DNA from 3 places in the Anaerostipes sp. AF04-45 genome. Region 1 is predicted to be linked to each of the others. Evidence: riboswitches for the same ligand, from Rfam matches in the RefSeq annotation. Region 1 holds a riboswitch; each other region holds the start of a gene.

Region 1 (2,187 bases):
TTAGGGAAAGGCCTCTCACAAAAAGAGGCTATGAAACTGGTGGCCAAAGACCGCGGAGTAGGAAAAAGAGATATTTATCAGGAGCTTCTCCGGTATAAGAAATAAAATAACATCAAAAAAAGGACATATCATCCAGCATATGTCCTTTCACTATATCCCACTGCTTTATTCTGCAACATTTAAACCAGCAAGTTTCGCCAATTCAATGATAGAACTTTTTGACACTTTCTTGCCTTTGTACTCAACGAGATCATCCATTTCGCCAGTAAAGATGTCTGCTGGATTGTACTTTTTCAATATGATCGTATCTTCGTCAACGAAGATCTCAAGGGGATCCCTCTCATTCACATCCAGATTACGTCTTAACTCAATTGGTAAAGTAATACGTCCCAGCTCATCAAGCTTTCTTACAATACCTGTACTCTTCATATTCGCTTCCCTCCTTGCAAATTAGTAAACTACTATACCTAACAATATCATACCTCACAAAGCTTGTCAAATCCGGGCTTTGAAGCATATTCTTATGGGGAAAAGAATAGGATACACTAAGAACGAAAAAGGAGTTTTTCTTTGATCAATTATATATGGAGTATTTTAATCTTAGCAGGTATATTAATAGGAAGTATAAACGGTAATCTGAATGCCGTATCAGACACGATTCTGGATTCTTCTAAGGAAGCTGTACAACTCTGTATCCTGATGTTCGGGGTCGTGGGGGTATGGTCCGGGATTATGAACGTTGCAGTCTCCTTAGGCCTTGTAAAAAAGCTTGAGAGACTCATAGCGCCCTTTTTAAAGCTTCTGTTTCCGAGGTTGAGGGATAAGGAGGCAAAGGAATACATCAGCACGAATATCGTGGCTAATCTTCTGGGACTTGGATGGGCCGCAACACCGTCAGGGATCAAGGCAATGAAGGCCCTTGACAGGATCAATCCGCACAAAGGTGTCGCCACCAGGGAAATGTGTATGTTTCTGATTCTTAACATTTCATCTTTACAGCTGATTCCGGTCAACATCATCGTATTCCGAAGCCAGTACGGAAGTGTGAATCCGACCGCGATTGTTGCGCCGGCCATTGTTGCAACCTTTTGTTCCACGATCGTAGGAATTCTCTTTGCAAAGATCATCGAGAAATTTCAGAAAAGCACTTGATTTTTAGAGACAATTTGTATATGATGAGAATATAGGTTTAGAAAGAGTAAAATAAATAGGCAAAGCTGCCGAAAGGCAGTGACGCAAAGCTAAAGGGGCTATATCGTATAGGGAGTATGATCGTGCCAGCCAGCTGCCTCATAAATTATTATTTATGTGTAGATTGAGAATCCGTTGGATACTCAGTCTTTTTTGTTTCAAATAATAAATGGGGGTATGAAAATGAGTAAAAAGGTAAGAAAAAGTCTTGCAGTTCTTGCGGCTTTTGTGCTGACGATATCATTTATCGCAGGGAATGGTGCGTTCACCAATGTCCATGCACAGGAGGCGGAAACAGAAACTGCATCAGAACAGATCACTTCTACAACAGAGGCTTCTTTAGCAACTGAGGAAACAGCTGCAATGGCCACAGAATCTGTCACAACAGAGCAAAAGGCCGCAACAGAGAGTAATACAGAAGCCGCAAAGGCCGAGAGCACTGCATCTGTCACAGCAATTCAGAAAAAAACAGCCGTAAAGTCCGTAAAACAGGGATCAGATCCTGTGGTGACAAACGGCGATTTCACCAAATACTTAACTAAATTTGCATTTACAGACCATTTAGGAAATCCGTTCACGGAGTCTCATCCTGTCACAAAAGACAGCAATGTGATCATCAGATATGAGTTCAAAATTCCGAATAAGGAAACCATTCAGGGAGGATCCACTTATATTCTGAAAATGCCGAACGTGTTCCAGTTAGATGGTCTCAGCGGCGCTGCGCAGAAATTAAATAAGCAACAGGCAGGCGCTGTAGAGGAAGTTCCGAACTGGACCGTAAACAACAATGCAACCATCACAGTAAAATTTCCAAAAACGCTGACTCAATCTAATATTGAAGGGTTCATGGAGATTAGCTGCAGCGTGGACGCAGATCAGTTAAAAGAAGAGACAATTATTTTCGATCTGGGACAACTTGAGGGATTCGGGCAGGAGTATCAGACTGACTTTAAACCGGAAGTGGAAAAGAAAAGCCCTGAAGTAGCGAAAAAGGGA
Region 2 (2,187 bases), on a different contig from region 1:
CTGACCGTAAGCTTAGCGGGAGCAGATCCGATACCGGAAATTGAAAACGTATGTCCCGGCAGGGAAAGTTCCAGCGGCTCATCGACTGTCGTGTCTCCCGAGATAATCAAGGATATGTTTTGTTTCCCGGATTTGGCGGCCTCCAGAGCCTTTTGTACAGATGCAAATGCCTGGTCTGCCGACTCCCCGGTATTCCCGTCGTTCCCCGATGTTCCGTCAATAAAATACACACTCTCCTTATTTTTTGGCGCGGCAAACCATCGTTTCCCTGATGACGTCTCCTCTGTGCGCATCTCCCATGCATTCACATCGTTTGAAAACGACAGACGTCCGTCTGAATCTTTTCTCTCCGAAACTACCTGTCCCCTAAACCATGGAGTGATCGTTCCCGAGCCATTTACCGTCCCCTTGACATAAAGATCAGAGCTGATGTCCAGATTGGCGTCTCCCTTCATATTCAGGTTCCCTTCCAGCGTGGTTCCGCCGTTAGTGCCCATCGTCAGAATAGAGCTAAGAGTCACATTTTTAACCTGAAACAGGTTATATGTGTTAAGAGGCGCGGCAATATTCAGCAGGTCAATATTCCGTGCTGCCTCCCTGAGATTCTGTTTTGTATAGATATTTACAACGGATGCCGTGTCCAGCCGGTCGGTCAGGGCATTGTCCCTGATCGTAACCTCTGTTCCTTCCAAAACTTTTGCCCCGTTTTTCCCATAACCGTATATTCCGGCAAAGTTTCCGCCGCCCACATCAATCCTTGCCCTCCGCCCTGAGACTTCTGTGGTGTCCGGACTTCCCGCATAAATATAGGCTTTCTGATTGTCATTTTCATTCACAAAACACTGGACCGTATCGGTCAGGGTCAACGAATATCCATTGACATAAAAACGCCTGGCCTCCTCATCAACAGAAGTAGTCTCAAGTTTGATCCTGTCAAACTTCAGATCACTCCCCAGAGTTATCCCATAACGGAGAGTCAGAGATACGCTCGGATGTTCTCCCCGGATTGTAAGTTTTTTCTCCTCAGGCGTTGTAATCCCCTTTTGATCCACATAGGAATCAATAATGACAATCGTTCCTCCGTCTGCTGCAGCCCGAAATGCCGCATTGATATCATGCAGCGGCTGCTCCTTTGTACTGCCGTCTCCAGACGGATATCCGTCTGATCCAGTCAGAAAGACCGTCTTAAGGCCTGATGATTTGACGGTGCTTCCCGCCGCAGATATTTTCACTGTCTGAAACAGCATTGAAAATACCATGACTGCGGCAAGGAAACAAGCTGTGATCCTTCTAAATCCTGTTAAGTTCAACTTAGTCCCCTCCTCAATATATTTGTGAATGTCCCCATATAATCATTAAATAAAAAATGCATTGCTGTCCTAAAAACGCAATGCATAAAAACTGCAGCTGGCTGTCATAATCAATAAAATCTTAGACCCTTTAGCTTTGCGCCGCAGGCTTTCACCTGTTTTGCCCAATATGTAATATTCCTTTCTTCTAATATACTTCATCCCAGAAACTGTTACAATGAAAAAGCCGTATGAATACAACATTCATATGGCTTTTTCCGAAAAACATGCTGCCTACTGTTTATTCACTGCAGCAATTCCTCCGCATACAAGAAGAATGGATGCGATATTAACCGCAGTAAAGACGTTTTCTTTTAAAAGCAGGCCGGAAAGCAGTGTTCCGAACACCGGAATCAGCAGATTATAGATGGAAATGGAACTGACCTGATAATGGGATAAAAGCCAGGTCCAGACGCTGAATGCAACAGCAGAAAGGACAGCCATGTAAAGAAGCAGGATCAGTCCGCTTGTTTGGAATGTCAAAGTTCCGTTTCCCGCATATCCAAAAATCAAAAGCAGGCTTCCTCCAAGCAGAAGCTGATATCCGGCGATCAGCATCACATTCATCGTCTGTGCCAGTTTCTTGCTGTAAATGGATGCGAGACTCTGTGACAGTGCTGCCAGTACAATGAATCCTTCTCCATTCCAGGCAAATCCGCCGAGACTCCCTCCTTTCAGATTGATCAGGACGATGCCGGAAAGTCCGACGGCACATCCTATGATTTTCTTCGCCGTCAGCCGGTCGCTCTTAAAGAAGAACGGAGCCAAAACTACCGGAAAGAATGCTGTAAATGAGTTGATAATCGACCCCTTGGCTCCCGTGGTATGCGCAAGTCCC
Region 3 (2,187 bases), on a different contig from region 1:
CTTCCTTTGGCGTTCCGCTCATTACGACCTTTCCCTGATCCATGACAAACACTTTGTCAGCCAACAGTACCTCTTCCATATCATGTGTGATTAAAATGATCGTGATCTCTTTTTCTTTGTTTAGTTCCCTGGACAGGGACAAAACATCCTGCCTTCCCTTAGGATCCAGCATCGCGGTGGGCTCGTCCAAGATAATACACTCCGGTTCCATAGCCATGATCCCTGCAATGGCTATGCGCTGTTTCTGTCCGCCGGATAAATGATTGGGGCTTGCACTGCGGTAAGCGGTCATCCCGACGCCCTCCAGTGCCCCTGCCACGCGACTCCAGATGTCTTTTGTGGGAACGCCGATATTTTCCGGGCCGAAGGCTACATCTTCTTCTACTACAGAACCGACAATCTGGTTGTCCGGGTTTTGAAATACAATGCCTGCACTTTGGCGGATCTTCAGGAGCTTTTCATGGTCTCTTGTATCCATACCCTTTAAACAAACAGAGCCGGATGTGGGCTGCAGCAGTCCGTTGATATGTTTTGCCAGGGAAGATTTGCCGGAGCCGTTGTGTCCAAGAATGGCAATGAACTCCCCTTTTTCCACCGACATATCCACACCATTTACGGCATTTATTGTCTGAGTTTCCTCTTCCTTCTCCCCATACGTTATATATTGATGAATTAAATCTTTGATCTGTAATATTGACATTGGTTTCTCCTTTGACATATGCTCCATTATATCAATAAAATTCTCTGGAAACAATAGGTATTCATTGACATTCCTACTGTTAGACCATATACTTAGGGTAGAAATAAGCACCGCTTAAAATGGTCTTTATATTTTGGCAAAACCGGGGAAATCCGGTGACGCAAAGCCAAGGGCCTAAACCATTTACTGGTACGGCAGCTGGTTGCTCCATTTTACCTACGGGACTATTGTACTTTCATAGCCCTCTCGATGGATTTTGTACTGCATATTTTCTATGCAGTTTGACTTACGTTGCATTTTTTAAGATAAAATCGACTCCGGCAGGATACCGCCGGAGTTTTTTATTTTAGTATCATGACAACATATCAAATAAGGGGGAGATTACTATGAAACGCTTGAAAAAGCCTGCTGCGTGGCTAACCGCAATATTTCTTGCACTCGGCCTTGCAACTCTGGGCAACTTAAGTTATGCAGCGGAGGAACCGCTGGAAGCAAAGAAGGACCTTCAGGCGGCATCCTCTTCAGAGAATGTGGCTGCATCTGAGGAAGAAAAACCTGCATCTGCTGACAGGCCGACAGAGACAGCCGAAAGTCAGCAGACAACTGCAGCGCCTGAACCAGAGGTTACCGAGACCTCAAAGAAAGAGACGACAGATTCCCAAAACTCAGCTGCAGCCAAAATTTCCAATGAAGGAGTATCTGAAAAAGACGTGAAAATGAAAAAAACTGCTGCAAGTGATCAGGAAATCATGATCGAAGGCAGTACACTCTATGCTCAGGGCACTTCCATCGTGATCAAGAAGGATTCCGACGGCAAAGCCTATGTCTTTGATGCCTCCGGTAATTCCCGTCTGTCTGACACATCGGTTACGAGCGGTTTTACAATCTATGGCGGAGGAAAAAATAAACCCGCAAAAGGAAATGTAACGATTGACATCCAAAATGTACAGGTGTCCAGAATATATGGAGGAGGTTTTTCCGATGGTACCGGAAATGCGGATCTAAGTGGAAATGTCTCCATTAAAGTCTCAGGTACTGTGAATGCTTCTTCAGTGTATGGAGGAGGATATGCCAATGCATCCAAGGGAAATGCCAGTGCCAATGTATCCGGATCTGTTACTGTTGACATTCCCTCTGTCCCGTCCAGCAACCATGGCAACCTATACGGAGGCGGCTATGCGTATACCACCGGAGCATATAATGCCTCAGCGGATGTAGCCTCAGTAAACATAAGTGTCACGAGCAGGACATATTCTCTGCGCGGAGGCGGCTATGCCACAGCAAACGGGGACGGTAAAGCCTCCGCAGATGTATCTGGTTCTGTTTCCTGTACAATGAAAAGTGTAGACATCCGTGAAGTATATTCGGGCGGTTATGCCAGCGGAGCCAACGCTCATGCAAGCTGCGGCTCCATCACCTCTTCCTTTGCAGGAAGCGGAAATGAAGTCATGATCTTCCACGGCGGCGGGGATGCGAGTAATCATGCC

The links. Region 1 has a riboswitch for cyclic di-GMP ahead of DWV34_RS15385 (MSCRAMM family protein). Riboswitches for the same ligand answer to the same signal wherever they lie in the genome.
Region 2: another riboswitch for cyclic di-GMP. It lies ahead of DWV34_RS00065 (Ig-like domain-containing protein); the one in region 1 lies ahead of DWV34_RS15385 (MSCRAMM family protein).
Region 3: another riboswitch for cyclic di-GMP. It lies ahead of DWV34_RS05055 (hypothetical protein); the one in region 1 lies ahead of DWV34_RS15385 (MSCRAMM family protein).

What each region holds. Positions count from the first base shown of each region.
Region 1 is NZ_QTXQ01000014.1:6,422-8,608, forward strand. It holds gene rsmI (16S rRNA (cytidine(1402)-2'-O)-methyltransferase) at 1-105, shown strand, start outside; gene DWV34_RS15375 (AbrB/MazE/SpoVT family DNA-binding domain-containing protein) at 166-429, opposite strand; gene DWV34_RS15380 (hypothetical protein) at 571-1,152, shown strand; cyclic di-GMP riboswitch class I at 1,201-1,293, shown strand; gene DWV34_RS15385 (MSCRAMM family protein) at 1,375-2,187, shown strand, end outside.
Region 2 is NZ_QTXQ01000001.1:18,324-20,510, forward strand. It holds gene DWV34_RS00065 (Ig-like domain-containing protein) at 1-1,310, opposite strand, end outside; cyclic di-GMP riboswitch class I at 1,400-1,485, opposite strand; gene DWV34_RS00070 (DMT family transporter) at 1,584-2,187, opposite strand, start outside.
Region 3 is NZ_QTXQ01000003.1:7,372-9,558, forward strand. It holds gene DWV34_RS05050 (energy-coupling factor transporter ATPase) at 1-700, opposite strand, end outside; cyclic di-GMP riboswitch class I at 826-910, shown strand; gene DWV34_RS05055 (hypothetical protein) at 1,087-2,187, shown strand, end outside.